Regions from separate parts of the Sphaerisporangium aureirubrum genome, predicted to be linked through region 1. Evidence: riboswitches for the same ligand, from Rfam matches in the RefSeq annotation. Region 1 holds a riboswitch; the other holds the start of a gene.
The links. Region 1 has a riboswitch for glycine ahead of gcvP (aminomethyl-transferring glycine dehydrogenase). Riboswitches for the same ligand answer to the same signal wherever they lie in the genome.
Positions count from the first base shown of each region.

Region 1 (8,013 bases):
GATCACGATCTGACCGCGGCCCGGCCCCGTGACGGGGACCGGGCCGGTTCACCGGGTCCGCCGGGACTAGTCCTCGTACGCCTCCAGCGGGGGGCAGGCGCAGACCAGGTTGCGGTCGCCGTAGGCCTGGTCGATGCGCCGGACCGGGCTCCAGTACTTGGCGTCGCGCAGCGAGAGGACTGGATAGGCCGCCTCCGCGCGGCTGTAGGGGTGCTCCCAGGCGTCGCCGAGCAGGGAGTCGGCGGTGTGGGGGGCGTTGCGCAGGGGGTTGTCGGTGCGGTCGTAGGCGCCCTCGGCGACCTTGGTGATCTCACCCCGGATGGCGATCATGGCGTCGCAGAAACGGTCCAACTCGGCGAGGTCCTCGCTCTCGGTGGGCTCGATCATCAGGGTGCCCGCCACGGGGAACGACATCGTGGGGGCGTGGAAGCCGTAGTCGATGAGGCGCTTGGCCACGTCGTCGACGGTGACGCCGGTCTCCTTGGTGATCTGGCGCAGGTCGACGATGCACTCGTGGGCCACCAGGCCCTCGCGGCCGGTGTACAGGACGGGGTAGTGCGGGGACAGGCGGCGGGCCAGGTAGTTGGCCGAGAGGATGGCCTGCTCGGTGGCCGCCTTCAGGCCGTCGGCGCCCATCATGCGGACGTACGCCCACGAGATGGGCAGGATGCTGGCGGAGCCGTACGGGGCGGCCGAGACGGGGCCGACGGCGCTCTCGGTCCCCGGGTGGCCGGGGAGGTACGGCGCGAGGTGCTCGCGGACGGCCACAGGGCCGACGCCGGGGCCGCCGCCGCCGTGCGGGATGCAGAAGGTCTTGTGGAGGTTCAGGTGGGAGACGTCCGCGCCGAACCAGCCGGGCTTGGCCAGGCCGACCAAGGCGTTGAGGTTGGCGCCGTCCACGTAGACCTGCCCGCCCGCCTGGTGGACCAGCTCGCAGATCTCGGTGATCGTCTCCTCGTACACGCCGTGCGTGGACGGGTAGGTCACCATGATCGCCGCGAGCCGTTCCCGGTGCTTGCCGATCTTGGCGACGAGGTCGGGCACGTCGACGTTGCCCTGGTCGTCGCAGGCCACCACGACGACCCGCATGCCCGCCATCACGGCGCTCGCGGCGTTGGTGCCGTGCGCCGAGGACGGGATCAGGCACACGTCCCGGCCCTCGTCGCCGTTGGCCTTGTGGTAGGCCCGGATGGCGAGCAGACCGGCGAACTCGCCCTGGGAGCCGGCGTTCGGCTGGAGCGACACCGCGGCGTACCCGGTGACCTCGGCCAGCCAGCGCTCGAGGTCGCCGATGAGCTCGAGGTAGCCCTTGGCCTGCGCGGCGGGCGCGTAGGGGTGGACGCCGGCGAACTCGGGCCAGGTGATGGGCTCCATCTCGGTGGTCGCGTTGAGCTTCATCGTGCAGGAGCCCAGCGGGATCATGGAGCGGTCGAGCGCGATGTCCTTGTCCTGGAGCCTGCGCAGGTAGCGCAGCATCGCCGTCTCGGAGCGGTGGGCGCCGAACACCGGGTGGGTGAGGTAGCCGGTGGTGCGCAGCAGGCCGGAGGGCAGGGCGTCGGCGGTGGCGGTGTCCAGGTCGTCCAGCACCGCGCCGTCGCACCCGAAGGCCTTCCACACCGCGCGCAGATGGTCGGCCGTGGTGGTCTCGTCGCAGGTGACGCCCACGTGGCCGGGGCCGTCCTGCCGCAGGTTGACCCCGAGGTCCGCGGCGGCCGCGACGATCTCGGCGGCCCGGCCGGGCACGTGGGCCCGCACGGTGTCGAAGAAGTCGTCGTGCACGATCTCGACCCCGCCGCCGCGCAGCCCGGCGGCCAGTACGGCGGCGTGGCGGTGGACGCGCTGGGCGATGCGCCGCAGCCCGTCGGGGCCGTGGTAGACGGCATACATGCCGGCGATCACGGCGAGCAGCACCTGGGCGGTGCAGATGTTGCTGGTGGCCTTCTCGCGGCGGATGTGCTGCTCACGGGTCTGCAGCGCCAGCCGGTAGGCGGGGTGGCCGTCGGCGTCCCGCGACACGCCGACCAGGCGGCCGGGGATCTGCCGCTGCAGGCCCTCGCGCACCGACATGTACGCGGCGTGCGGCCCGCCGAAGCCGAGGGGGACGCCGAAGCGCTGGGTGGACCCGACCGCGATGTCGGCGCCGAGGGCGCCGGGCGCCTCCAGCAGGGTGAGGGCCAGCAGGTCGGCGGCGGCCACCACCAGGGCGCCGCGCTCGCGGGCCTGCTCGGCGACCGCGCGGAAGTCTGCGGCCCTGCCGCTCGCGCCGGGGTACTGCACGAGCACGCCGAACAGCTCGCCCTCGGGCAGGCCGCCGGTGAGGTCGGCCTCGACCAGCTCGATGCCGAGCGGCTCGGCCCGGGTGGCCAGCACCGCCTTGGTCTGCGGCAGCGCGTCGGCGTCCACCACGAAGGTCGCGCCCGGGGCGCGCCCGGCCCTGCGGGCCAGGGTCATCGCCTCGGCGGCGGCCGTGGCCTCGTCCAGCAGCGAGGCACCGGCCACGTCCAGGCCGGTCAGGTCGGCGACCATGGTCTGGAAGTTGAGCAGCGCCTCGAGGCGGCCCTGCGAGATCTCGGGCTGGTACGGCGTGTACGCGGTGTACCAGCCGGGGTTCTCCAGCAGGTTGCGCCGGATCACCGCGGGGGTGACGGTGTCGTGGTAGCCGAGCCCGATCATCGAGGTGAGCACCTGGTTGCGCCCCGCCAGCCGCCGCAGCTCGGCGATGGCCTCGGTCTCGCTCGCCGCCGGGGGCAGGTCGAGGGGGGCCTCGGCGCGGATCGCGCCGGGCACCGCCAGCGCGATCAGGTCGGCGGTGGAGGCGTACCCGATGGCCTGGAGCATGCGGGCCTGCTCGTCGTCGGAGGGACCGACGTGCCGGGTCACGAACGGCGGTGCGGACAGGTCGCGGAGCGGGGACCGATCGGTCATGAGGCCCTCCTGGAAGTGGCTGGGAGCGGGCGCGCTGAATCGCCGGTTCTCCCCCTCTGTCAGCGCGACTTCCTCGTCACGACCTGAGAGCTTCACCCCCTGACGGGGGCTTGCACCGTCGGTGAGGCACGCCTGGCGGGCACGCCTACTTTCCAGAGTTGCCTCGCCCGCGCGGTACATGGGCCTGAGAGATTCCGGGGAGGTTGCTCCTTCGGCGCCCGGGTCACATGCCGGCGCCGCGTGGAGCACGGAACCGGCCCGCGCCCGGGACTCTCCCGCGCAGGGTCGAAAGCTTCACGCCAATGGTACCGTCCCGCCCCTTGTGAGGGGCTACCCCTACCCCACCCTCAGCCTGTGCGGCGCGCCCGTCTGCGCTGGGCCAGCTCGTCACCGGGGTGTTCGGCGAAAGGGTCCCGGTCGGCCGGCTCGGCACGCTCCCCCGGCAGTTCGGCGAGAGATCCCTCGACCTCGCGCCACACCCCGCCGAGGGCGATGCCGAACACGCCCTGCCCACCCTCCAGAAGATCGATCACCTCGTCGGCCGAGGTGCACTCGTAGACGCTGACCCCGTCGCTCATCAGGGTGATCTGCGCGAGGTCGTCGACGCCGCGCTGGCGCAGGTGCTGGACGGCGGTGCGTATCTGCTGCAGGGACACGCCGGTGTCGAGCAGGCGCTTGACGACCTTGAGCACCAGGATGTCGCGGAAGCTGTACAGCCGCTGCGAGCCCGAGCCCTGCGCGGGGCGCACGGACGGCTCGACGAGCTGGGTGCGCGCCCAGTAGTCCAGCTGCCGGTAGGTGATGCCGGCCGCCGAGCACGCCGTCGGGCCGCGGTAGCCCACGTCGGCGGGGAGCGACCCGGGCCGCTCGCCGAACAGCAGGCCCTGCTCGCCCGCGCGCTCACGTGCCGACTGACGCTGAGCCCGATCGCGCTGGCCGGCCGACTTGCCCTCGCCGCTGCTGACCGCCACTGCGGACCTCCGGCTTTCTCTCATCCCACGGTCTGATCTGGGGGTTCGTGAATTACAACCGTGGGTTCCCTTGCACCGTAGGACCGGCGGCATGCTCAGTCAACGATCCCGCTCGGCGCGTCGTGAAGCGTAAATGCCCGATATGACTAACCGGCGCGACCGAAGTCCTCCGGTGTGATCGTGTCCAGGAACTCGCGGAACTTCTCGACCTCGTCCTCCTGATCGTCGGGGATGATGACACCCGCCTCGCGGACCACGTCCTCGCTGGCGAAGATGCCCGCGCCGGTCCGCAGGGCCAGCGCGATCGAGTCCGACGGCCGCGCGCTGACCTCGACGCCGTTGGAGAACACCAGGTCGGCGAAGAAGATCCCGTCGCGCAGCGCGACGATGTTGACCGTCTGCAGCCGGACGCCGAGCGCCTCGATCACGTCCTTGAACAGGTCATGCGTGAGCGGCCGCGGCGGCGGCTCCTCGGCCTGTGCGAGAGCGATGGCCGTGGCCTCGGTCATCCCTATCCAGATCGGCAGATAACGCTCGCCCTTCGCCTCCTTGAGCAGGACGATGGGCTGGTTGGAGGGCATCTCCACCCGGACCCCCACGACCTCCATCTGCAACACAGGCGGCTCCGTCTCGTTGGTCGCCGGCCCGCTTCAGGCCTGCTCCCTCGCGGCTCACGGCTCGCGGCGTGACCATCGCCGCAAACCTCAACGTAACATCCTCGCACCCCGAAATGTCCGGGTGCCTCGGTCAACGGCCCAGAATGCCGCGCAGGGCGCCTCTCACCAGGGCGGCGTGCAGTTCCAGCAGCCGGCCGGACAGCTCGTGGGCGGCCTCCTCGGCCTGGCCGGCGGCGCCCGGGGCGCGGCGGCGCAGCAGGGGCGCCACGGCCTGCTCGACCAGGCCCGCCTCACGCTCGGCGGCGGCCTTGAGCACGCGCAGGTGGCGGGGGTGCAGCCCGAAGGCCGCCAGGGCGCCGCAGGCCCTGGCCACGGCGAGGGCCTCGGCGTCGTACCTGCGGGCCACCGGGGCCAGCAGGCCGTAGTCCTCGAGCTCGGCGAGGGTCTCCTCGTCCAGCCCGGCCACCTCGCACAGCTCGGCGCGGCCGAGCCGGACCTCGGGCGCCGCGGACTCCAGGGAGCGGGGCCCGGTGCCCTCGTCGCCCGCGGTGTCCAGGTGGTCCTTGATCACGCGCAGCGGGAGGTAGCGGTCCCGCTGGGCGGTGAGGATGAAGCGCAGGCGCTCCACGTCGGCGTGGGTGAACTTGCGGTACCCGGAGGGGGCGCGCTGGGGCTCGATCAGCCCCTCCCCCTCCAGGAAGCGGATCTTGGAGACGGTGATGTCGGGAAAGTCGGCGCGCAGGAGCTCGAGGACCTCCCCGATGCTCATGAACGCCCTGGCGGCCTGCGCGCCCATCACCGCCCCCGCTCACCCACGTGTGAGGAACACCAGCCGGAACTTGCCGATCTGGACCTCGTCGCCGCCGGTCAGCGGGTACTCCTCGATCCGCTCGCGGTTGACGTAGGTGCCGTTCAGGCTGCCGACGTCGCGGGCGGTGAAATGGCCGCCCCGGCGGTAGAACTCGGCGTGGCGCCGTGACACGGTGACGTCGTCCAGGAAGATGTCGCTCTCGGGGTGACGGCCCGCCGTGGTGAGGTCGCTGTCGAGCAGGAACCGGCTCCCGGCGTTCGGGCCGCGCATCACCACCAGCAGGGCGGTGCCCGGCGGCAGCTGATCCACCGCCGCCCGGTCCGGCAGGAGCGTCTGTCCTGTGGCCTCGCCGTCCATCGCCTCGATCCCGCTCAGGGAGATCGTGGAGGTGGTGTCCCCGGGCGTGTTCTCGGCACGGCTCAGCGGCGACCCGCACCGAGAGCAGAAACGGGCGTCGTCAGGGTTGGCATGACCGCACTGCGTGCAGTAGACGCTCGGCATCGGATCGGCTCGGCCTCCTACCGCGAAGTCGCGGCGACGGTGCTCAGTGCGGCGTGCCTCGGTGCTTCGCTTCTCAAGATTGCTTCAGTCTGCGAATGCCGCAACCTACGCTGATTGAGTCGCAAAGGTCAAGATGAGGTCAGGCTCGCGGGACGGGACATGCTGCTGGTCGGGCTCGTTCGAGTCATCGCTGACGGGGGCTCGCGTGATGGTGAACGGCGCTCGCCCCTCGCCCCTTCCGACTCGGCTCGCCGCGCCGGTCCAAAGCTACCGCCCGCCGCGCCCTCCGGTCCATGCGGCGCGCCGTTCGAATGCGCCAGAAATCAGGTCGTTTGCGGCGTAACGGGCGATTCCTTGGGGGTCAGGGGCCGACCGCCTGTTCCACCACACGCGCCCAGCGTTCCAGCAGGCTCTGCGCGACGTCGATGTCGTCGGCCTCGGCCCACAGGTGGGTCACCGCCTCGGCCGGGTCGGGCAGGATGAGCGCCCACCCGCCGTCCTCCTCGACCACCCGGACGCCGTCGGTGGTGTCCAGATGGTAGCCGTCGGCGGCCTCCACCACCGACCGCATCACGGCGCCTTTGGCGGCCCACGGCGTCGGGACGGTGCGCTTGAGCATCTTGGCGCGCGGGATGCGGGCGTCGATCTGGCTCAGCGACAGGCGGGTGCGTGCCACCAGGCCGAGCAGGCGCAGGAACGAGGCCAGGCCGTCCACGGTGGCCGCGAACTCCGGCACGATGAACCCGCCCCTGCCGTCCGCCGCGAAGATCAGGTCAGGGTCGCCCGCCGCCGAGGTGAGGGCGTCCAGCGCGGTGGGGGTCCACTGCACCTGCGCGCCGTGGAAGCGGCAGACCTGCTCCGCAACCCGGGTGGTAGTCACCGGCAGCGCCACCCGCCCGCCGCGGCGCTCGGCCGCCACCAGGTCCAGCACCACCAGCAGCGCCCGCTCCTCGCTGATCAGCTGCCCCATCTCGTCCACCAGGGAGATGCGCTCCCCCACGGTGTCGAAACGCACCCCGAACGCGGCCCTGGACGACCCCACGAGCTCCGCCAGCCGCTGCAGGTCCCTGCGACGCTCGGCGAGCGTCTCGGTCGGCGAGGAGTCGTCCAGGCGGTTGTTGACGGTGAGCACGTCCACGCCCACCCGCCCGAGCAGGGAGGGCAGCACCAGGGACGAGGTGCCCCCGGCGCAGTCGATCACGACCTTCATCTCGGCGTCCCGCACGCCGGACATGTCGATGCAGCGCAGCAGCTCGCGGGTGTAGTCCTCCACCGCCCTGGCGGGGAAGCTCAGCTCGGCGATCTCGCCGGGGAAGGCCCGCCGGAACTCCTGCCGGGAGAACACCCGCTCCAGCTTGCGCTGGGCGCCCTGGGACAGGTCGGCGCCGTTGTGGTCCATGAAGATGATGTCGACGCTCTGCGGGTCGCCCGGCGTGGTGCGCAGCGCGATGCCGCCCGAGGCGGTGCCGTTGGCGGTGTGGAAGCGGGCCACCGGCAGCGCGGCGGCCTCGAGGTCCAGCACGTTGACGGCGCTGGCGTTCAGCGCGCTGATCACCGCCCGCTTGAACGCCCGCGCCGCGCGGGAGGAGTCGCGCGAGGTGATGACCGACTCCCCCTTCTTCAGCGTGGTGGCGTACGCGCTGGCCAGCCGCACGCACAGCTCCGGGGTGATCTCGACGTTGACCAGGCCGGACACCCCGCGCGGGCCGAACAGGCTGCGCTGGCCGCGCGACTCCCAGATGACGCTGGTGTTGACGACCGCCCCGGCCTCGATGGTCTTGAACGGGTAGATCTTCACGCCGGAGGAGACGTAGGCCTCGGCCTCGATCACGCACTCGTCGCCGACGATCGCGTTCTCCTCGATCCGGGCGCCGGTCATGATGTCGGTGTTCTTGCCCACCACGCAGCCGCGCAGGTTGGCGCTCGGGCCGATGTACACGTTGTCGTGCACCACGGCCCGGTGCAGGAAGGCCCCCTCCTTGACCACCACGTTGTCGCCGAGCACGGTGTACTCGCGCAGCTCGGCGCCGGCCTCCACCTTGGCGTAGCCGCCGATGTACAGCGGGCCCTTCAGGATGGCCTCGGGGTCCACCGAGGCGCCCTCGGCCACCCACACGCCCGGGGACAGCTCGAAGCCGTCGGGGTCCAGGCGCACCCGGCCCGACAGGGCGTCGGCCTGGGCCTTGAG
Region 1 covers NZ_JBHSRF010000018.1:17,546-25,558, forward strand. Annotated here, with positions in the region: gene ACFP1K_RS15320 (STAS domain-containing protein) at 1-13, shown strand, start outside; gene gcvP (aminomethyl-transferring glycine dehydrogenase) at 67-2,925, opposite strand; glycine riboswitch at 2,972-3,087, opposite strand; glycine riboswitch at 3,088-3,213, opposite strand; gene ACFP1K_RS15330 (MerR family transcriptional regulator) at 3,273-3,896, opposite strand; gene ACFP1K_RS15335 (bifunctional nuclease family protein) at 4,043-4,513, opposite strand; gene ftsR (transcriptional regulator FtsR) at 4,644-5,309, opposite strand; gene ACFP1K_RS15345 (FHA domain-containing protein) at 5,322-5,825, opposite strand; gene ACFP1K_RS15350 (sugar phosphate nucleotidyltransferase) at 6,187-8,013, opposite strand, start outside.

Region 2 (8,013 bases), on a different contig from region 1:
TCGGAGTTGATGAGCGAGGGGTCGTCTACCACCGTTTCGTTGATCTCGACTACCTCGCCGCCTACGGGGGCGTAGATGTCGCTCACGGACTTGGTGGATTCCACTTCGCCCACGGCGTCGCCGGACTCCAGGGTGGCGCCGGCTTCGGGGAGTTGGACGAAGACGACGTCGCCGAGGGATTCGGCGGCGTAGGCCGTGATCCCCACGGTCACGACCAGGCCGTCGTCAACCCCGGCCACCCACTCGTGCTCCTTGGTGTAGCTGAGCTCCTCGGGAATGCTGCTCACATGCTCCTCCGGTAAAAAGGCAGGTCAACCACGTCGACCGGTTCATGGCTACCACGGATGTCGACCGCCAGGCCGTCGGACACGTCGGTGTCCACGTAAGCCATCGCGATCGGCTTGCCGAGTGACTGGGACGGGGCGCCGCTGGTGACCTCTCCAACGACGGTGCCGTCTCCGCTGAGGACCACGGGGTAACCGTGGCGTGGCACTCGGCGGCCCCGCGCGACCAGGCCGGTCAGGCGCCGGCGCGGGGGGACGTCCTTGAGGGGGGCGAGCGCGGCGCGACCGACGAAGTCGCCCGGCTTGCCGAATTTGACGACGCGGCCGAGGCCGGCGTCGAAGGGGGTGAGGCCGGCGTTCAGCTCGTTGCCGTACAGCGGCATCCCGGCCTCCAGGCGCAGCGTGTCCCGGGCGGACAGCCCGGCGGGACGCAGGCCGTGCGGCTCCCCGGCCTTGGCCACGGCCTGCCACAGCGGCACGGCGTCCGCGGCGGCGGCGAACAGCTCGAAGCCGTCCTCCCCGGTGTAGCCGGTGCGCGCGACGAACGTCTCGAAGCCCGCGACGACGCCGGGAAGACCGGCGTAGTACTTGAGGCCGGACAGGTCGGTGTCGGTGAGCGAGGCGACGATCTCGGCGGCGCGCGGGCCCTGCACGGCCACCAGCGCGTACTGCTCGGAGCGGTCGTCGATCTCGGCGTCGAAGCCCTCAGCCCGCGCGGTGAGCTCCGCGGCGACCCGGAGGTAGTTGGAGGCGTTGGCCACGACCATGTATTCCCCGTCGGGCAGACGGTAGACGATCAGGTCGTCCAGCACACCGCCGTCCGGCGCGCAGATCATGGTGTACCGGGCCCGGCCGGGCTCCAGCACCGACAGGTGGCCCACCAGGGCGTGGTCGAGCGCCTCGCCCGCCTGCGGCCCGGTGACGAAAATCTCCCCCATGTGGGACAGGTCGAACAGCCCCGCCGCCTTGCGCACGGCGTTGTGCTCGGCGGACTCGCTGCCGTACCGCAGCGGCATGAGCCAGCCCGCGAAGTCGGTGAGCGTCGCGCCGAGGCTCTCGTGCACCTCGCGGAGCGGTGTAGATCTGGACATGATGCGCACCTCAGGCAGGGTTGGATGACAGCATCCTCCCCCTCTGTCATCGGTGCCTGAGAGTTTCGCCCGGGTTTTGCCGGACTTTCACCTTCGGCGAGGTCCCACGCGCAGCGGGGACCCACTTTCCAGAGGCCACCTGACCCGCGCGGTCCTTTGCCTTGTGAGGTTCGTGGGAGGACTTGCTCCTTCAGGGGCCCTGACCGGATGTCAGGGCACTCTCCCGCACGGGGTCACCGGTGTTCCGGCCCACCTTACCAATGCCGGGCGGGCGCCGCCGAGGCCACGAGGGCCTCGAACAGGGGGCCGTCGGGGCCGGTCTCGGGGTGCCACTGCACGCCGAGCGCGAACGGGTGCCCGGCCAGCTCGACGGCCTCCACCGTGCCGTCCTCGGCGGTCGCCGACACCGTCAGCCCGTCGCCGAGCCGGTCCACCGCCTGGTGGTGGTAGTGCGCGGCGTCGGACGTGCCGCCGCCGAGTACGTCGGCGAGCGTGCTGCCGGGCGTCACCCGCACCGGCATGTTCCCGAACTCGCCGGGCGCGGGCGCGTGGCCCCCGTGGCCGACGACCTCGGGCAGGTGCTGGTGCAGGGTGCCGCCGAGGTGGACGTTGAGCACCTGCATGCCCCGGCAGATGCCGAGCAGCGGCAGCCCGGCCGCCAGCGCCGCGCCGACCAGCGCGAACTCCGCCTCGTCGCGGAACTCGCGCACGTAGCCGGTCTTGTCGTGCGCCTCCGCGCCGTACCGGCCGGGGTCCAGGTCGCCGCCCCCGGCGACGATCAGGCCGTCCAGCCGTTCCACCAGCGGCGCGGGGTCGCCCGCCGGCGGCACGATGACCGGCTGGCCGCCCGCCGCGGCGACCCGCTCGACGTAGTTGTACGGCAGCAGCGCGGTGGTCATCTGCCACACCGTGAAAGCGGCGGGTTCGACGTAGCACGTGATGCCGATGATCGGCCGGTAGGCGCCCACGTCAGACCGGGGTGACGTAGGCGCCGGAGATGCCGCCGTCCACCAGGAACTCGGCCCCGGTGATGAAGCTGGCGTCGTCCGAGGCGAGGAACGCGACGGCCGCCGCGATCTCGGACGCCTCGGCGAACCGGCCCATCGGCACGTGCACCAGCCGCCGCTGCGCCCGCTCGGGGTCCTTGGCGAACAGCTCGCGCAGCAGCGGGGTGTCGACCGGCCCCGGGCACAGCGCGTTGACCCGGATGCCCTCGCGGGCGAACTGCACGCCGAGCTCGCGGGTCATGGACAGCACGCCGCCCTTGGACGCGGTGTAGGAGATCTGGGACGTGGCCGAGCCCATCACCGCGACGAACGACGCGGTGTTGATGATCGAGCCCTTGCCCTGCCGCCGCATGTACGGGATGGCGTGCTTGCAGCAGAGGTACACGCTGGTGAGGTTGACCTCCTGCACCCGGCGCCACGCCTCGATGCCGGTGGTGAGGATGGAGTCGTCGTCGGGCGGGGAGATGCCCGCGTTGTTGAACGCGATGTCCAGGCTGCCGTAGGTGTCGGCGGCGATCTCGAACAGGCGGGCGACGTCCTCCTCGCTGGTGACGTCCGCCCGGACGAACAGGCCGCCGACCTCGTCGGCGATCTTGGCGCCGCCCTCCTCGTCGAGGTCGGCGCACACGACCTTGGCGCCCTCCTCGGCGAAGCGGCGCGCGGTGGCGAGCCCGATGCCCCCAGCCGCGCCGGTGATCACGGCGACGCGGTCCAGCAGACGTTGCATATCGGATCCATCTCCTAGATCTCAGTGAGCGATGAAGACGTTCTTGGTCTCGGTGAAGGCGGCCAGTGCGTCCGGCCCGAGCTCGCGGCCGAGCCCCGACTCCTTGTAGCCGCCGAACGGCGTCCAGTACCGCACCGAGGAGTGGGAGTTGACGGAGAGGTTCCCCGCCTCGACGGCCCGGGCCACCCGCAGCGCTCGCCCGACGTCCCGGGTCCAGATGGAACCCGACAGACCGTACCGGGTGTCGTTGGCGATCCGCACGGCGTGCCCCTCGTCGTCGAACGGCACCACGCTGACCACCGGCCCGAAGATCTCCTCGGTGAACGCCCGCTCGTCCAGCGAGTCGTGCGTCAGCACGGTCGGCGGGAACCAGAACCCCTTGCCCGCCGGGCAGGTGCCCTGGAAGCGCGGCGTGCCGGTCACGTACGACGCCACCCGGTCCCGGTGCTCGGCGCTGATCAGCGGTCCCATGCCGGTGCCGGGGTCGCGCGGGTCGCCCACGATGACGGCGGTCACGGCCCGTTCCAGCCGCTCCAGGAACTCCTCGTACACCGGCCGCTGGACGAGCACCCGGGACCGCGCGCAGCAGTCCTGCCCGCTGTTGTCGAAGACCGCCCCCGGCGCGGAGGCCGCGGCCAGTTCCAGGTCGGCGTCGGCGAACACGATGTTGGCGCTCTTGCCGCCGAGCTCCAGGGTGACCCGCTTGACGGTGGCCGCCGCCGCGGCCGCGATCTGCTTGCCCACCTCGGTGGAACCGGTGAACACGATCTTGGCGACGTCCGGGTGGCCGGCGAGCCTGGCCCCGGCGACCTCCCCTGCCCCAGGCAGCACCTGGAGCACCCCCTCGGGGAGGCCGGCCTCCAGGGCGAGCTCGGCGAGCCGCAGGGCCGTCAGCGGCGTCCACTCGGCGGGCTTGACGATGACGGTGTTGCCCGCGGCGAGCGCGGGCGCGGCGCCCCAGGTCATGATCACCATGGGGAAGTTCCACGGCACGATCACCCCGACCACGCCGAGCGGCTCGTGGAACGTGATGTCCACCCCGCCGGGCACCGGGATCTGCTTGCCGTGGTTGCGCTCGGGCGCCCCCGCGTAGAAGTGCAGCACGTCGCGGACGTTGCCCGCCTCCCACCGCGCGTTGCCCACGGTGTGCCCGGCGTTGGCCAGCTCCAGCTCGGCCAGCTCGTCCGCGTGCCGGTCGACCAGGTCGGCGAAGCGCCGCAGCAGCCGCGCGCGGTCGCCGGGCGCCACGTCCCGCCAGGCGGGGAACGCGGCTTTGGCCCGTTCCACCGCGCGGTCGGTCTCGGCCACGTCGGCGAGCTCGACGTCGGCCAGCACGTCCTCGGTGGCCGGATTGACGATCCTCATCTCACATCCGCTCGAATCCCCGGAAAAGCTCCCAGTCGGTGACCGCCGCGTCGAAGGCGGCCAGCTCGACCCGGGCGTTGTTGGCGTAGTGCTCGACGACCTCCTCGCCGAGCGCGGCCTTGGCGATCTTCGAGCCCTGCCACAACGCCAGGGCGTCCCGCAGCGTACCGGGCACGCGGTCCGCGCCGGAGGAGTAGGCGTTGCCGCCGTACGGCTCCTCCAGCGGCAGCTCGTTGTCCACGCCGTGCAGGCCGGCGGCGATCAGGGCCGACACCGCCAGATAAGGGTTGACGTCGCCGCCGGGCACGCGGTTCTCCACCCGCAGCGAGTGCCCGTGCCCGACCAGCCGCATCGAGCAGGTCCGGTTGTCCACGCCCCACTTGACGGCCGTCGGGGCGAAGCTGCCCTCGACGTACCGCTTGTAGGAGTTGATGTTGGGCGCGTACATCAGCGTCAGCTCGCGCAGCGCGGCCAGCTGTCCCGCGATGAAGTGCTCCCCGGTCTTGGACAGCCCGTGCGGCCCGTCGCCCGCCATCACCGGCCCGCCGCCGGTGTCGCGCAGCGAGATGTGGATGTGGCAGGAGTTGCCCTCCCGCTGGTTCGGCTTGGCCATGAACGTGATCGACATGCCCTGCTGGGCCGCGATCTCCTTGGCGCCGTTCTTGTAGATCGTGTGGTTGTCGCACGTGGTCAGCGCCTCGGCGTACCGGAACGCGATCTCGTGCTGCCCGAGGTTGCACTCGCCCTTGGCGGACTCGACGTACATGCCCGCCCCCTCCATGCCGAGCCGGATGCGGCGCAGCAACGGCTCCACGCGGGCGCCGCCGAGCAGGGAGTAGTCGACGTTGTACAGGTTGGCGGGGGACAGGTCGCGGTAGGCCTTGCCCCAGGCGCTCTCGTAGCTGTCGTTGTACACGACGAACTCCAGCTCGGTCCCGACGTACGCCGCCAGGCCGCGCTCGGTGAGCCGGGCGATCTGCCCGCGCAGGATCTGGCGCGGCGAGACGGGCACCCCCGTGCCGTTCTCCCACACCACGTCGGCCATCAGCATGGCGGTGCCCTCCTGCCAGGGCACCCGGCGCAGCGTGTCCAGGTCGGGTCGCATGACGAAGTCGCCGTACCCCCGGTCCCAGGACGACATGCTGTAACCACCGACCGTGTTCATGTCGATGTCCACGGCGAGGAGGTAGTCGCACCCCTCGGCGGCGTGCTCCAGCACCTCCGCAAGGAAGTACCGCGCGGACAGCCGCTTGCCCTGGAGGCGTCCCTGCATGTCGACGATCGCCAGCAGCACGCTGTCCACCCGTCCGGCGGCCACATCGTCACGCAGTTCGTCGAGGGTGAGCACGGCGCTCCCTTCCGTCAAAAGTCTGGAAACAGACCATTGGCGGCATGCAAGCACCAGCAGTGCCCCCGCGTCAACGGTCCGGCGCGTTCCAGGGACGAAAAGGACTAATCTCGAACCATTGGCATCGGGTGCGAGGGGGACGTGATGAGCGAACCGCAGCTCGTCGCGCTTCTCGGGCCGGTCCGGGCCGGCAACGCCTTCGAGGAGACCGTCGAGCGGCTGTTACAGGCCATCAAGCTCGGCGTGGTCGCGCCGGGCCAGAAACTTCCCCCCGAGCGTGAGCTCGCCGCCCAGCTCGGCATCAGCCGCGTCACCCTGCGCGAGGCCATCCGCGCCCTCCAGGACGCCGGCTACCTCGACGTGCGGCGCGGACGGTACGGCGGGGCGTTCGTCGTCTACGAGACGCCCCGGCCGGGGCACGGCGACCTGCGCAGGGCCGTCATCGAGATGGGGGCGGGGGAGCTGGCCGACGCGCTGACGTTCCGGATGGCCATCGAGTGCGGCGCGGCGCAGGTGCTGGCCACCACCGCGCTGACCCCCGATCAGCGGGACCTGCTGCGGCGGCGGCTGACCGACGTCAACGAGGCCGCCCCGGGGGACTACCGGCGGCTGGACACCGCGTTCCACCTGGCCATCGCCGAGCTGACGGGGTCTTCGCTGCTGGCCGCCGCCGCGGCGGACGCACGGTTGCGCGTCACCGACCTGCTGAACGCGATCCCGGTGCTCGGGCCCAACATCGACCACGCCGCCGCGCAGCACGTCGCGATGGTGGACGCCATCCTGGCCGGGGATCCCGAGGCCGCCCGGCGCGCCGTGGTGGAGCACCTGGACGCCACCGCCTCGCTGCTGCGCGCCTTCCTCGCCTGACACCCGTTCACCGTCCTGCGCATGGTTCCCGTTCTCCGGGGGAGTGGGGAGGGGCACTCTATGAAAGGCGGAGTCCGATGGGTCTCATGGACAGGTTGAGATTGCGCGAACTGAAGGCCCGGGCCAAGCGCCGGTTCGGATCGAGCACCGGCAACCGGACGATGGCCGCCGAGGCCCGCACCGAGGAGGCCGAGGCCAAGCTGCTGCGGACCAAGGACGAGATCATGGAGACCGCCAAGGAGATCCGCCGCGAGTACGGCGGCCGCCGCTGACCCGTCCCTCCGGTGCCCCGGTGGGGCCCGGGGCACCGGAGGTGTCAGAAGGCCGCCGTGAGGCTGCGCAGGGCCAGGCCGCCGCCGAGCACGACGATCATCGTCGCGGTACCCATCGGGGTGAACCCGGCGATCTTGGCGGCGAGGCCCTGGCGGGCGGACGCCAGGCGGTCCAGCCGTGAGGCCAGCTTCACGAGCAGCAGGCCGGTCGCGGTGAGCGTGGCCGCCATGCCGAGGCCGTAGGCCACGACCAGGGCGACGCCGAACCACGTACGGCCGAGCGCCGCCGCCCCGAGCAGCACGATCAGCGCCGACGGACTCGGCACCAGGCCCCCCGCCACCCCGAGCCCGAGCAACCCCGCCCGTCCCGGCCGGGCGTCGTCATGCCCGTGACCGTGTCCGTGGCCATGCCCGTGACCGTGTCCGTGGCCATGCCCGTGACCGTGTCCGTGGCCATGCCCGTGACCGTGCCCATGTCCGTGACCGTGCCCGAAGGCGACGGGGTTGGCGCGGTTGCGGAGGGCCGAGACGAAGAGGCGGGTGCCGATGACGGCGATCAGGACGCCGCTGGCCAGGCCGAGCCAGGACAGCACCGACTCCCCGGCGAGCGACGAGAACACGCTGATCAGCAGGCCCACCACGAGCACACCCAGGGTGTGGGTGGCGGTCACGGTGGCGCCCACGACGAACGCGTCCCGCGGCCGTCCGCGCCGCCCCGCCAGATAGGCGGCCATGATCGTCTTACCGTGGCCGGGGATCAAGGCGTGCCCGGCCCCCAGCACCACCGCGAGCAGCACGGCGAGCAGGCCGAGCGGCACCGTCAGCGAGGAGCCGCCGACCAGGCCGGTGAAGGTGCGGTCCAGCGCCGCGAGCCCGTCCCCGAGAGGACCCGGGAGACCGAACCCGCCGGCCGTGGAGATCCCGCCCGGCCCGGCGAGACCCCCGTCGGGGGCGGTCCCCGAGGACGGCGCGCCGGCCACCCGCAGGGTGACCGAGCGCTGGTCGAGCGGGTCGGCGAGCAGATCGTCGGGATAGCGGCGCAGCACGCCGGT
Region 2 covers NZ_JBHSRF010000061.1:49,984-57,996, reverse strand. Annotated here, with positions in the region: gene gcvH (glycine cleavage system protein GcvH) at 1-287, opposite strand, end outside; gene gcvT (glycine cleavage system aminomethyltransferase GcvT) at 284-1,375, opposite strand; glycine riboswitch at 1,409-1,514, opposite strand; glycine riboswitch at 1,515-1,611, opposite strand; gene ACFP1K_RS29950 (gamma-glutamyl-gamma-aminobutyrate hydrolase family protein) at 1,630-2,343, opposite strand; gene ACFP1K_RS29945 (3-oxoacyl-ACP reductase) at 2,345-3,109, opposite strand; gene ACFP1K_RS29940 (aldehyde dehydrogenase family protein) at 3,131-4,474, opposite strand; gene ACFP1K_RS29935 (glutamine synthetase family protein) at 4,476-5,822, opposite strand; gene ACFP1K_RS29930 (FadR/GntR family transcriptional regulator) at 5,967-6,689, shown strand; gene ACFP1K_RS29925 (hypothetical protein) at 6,776-6,961, shown strand; gene ACFP1K_RS29920 (nickel/cobalt transporter) at 7,006-8,013, opposite strand, start outside.
Region 2: it holds a riboswitch for glycine, as region 1 does, so the genes downstream of both, gcvT (glycine cleavage system aminomethyltransferase GcvT) here and gcvP (aminomethyl-transferring glycine dehydrogenase) in region 1, are expected to answer to the same signal.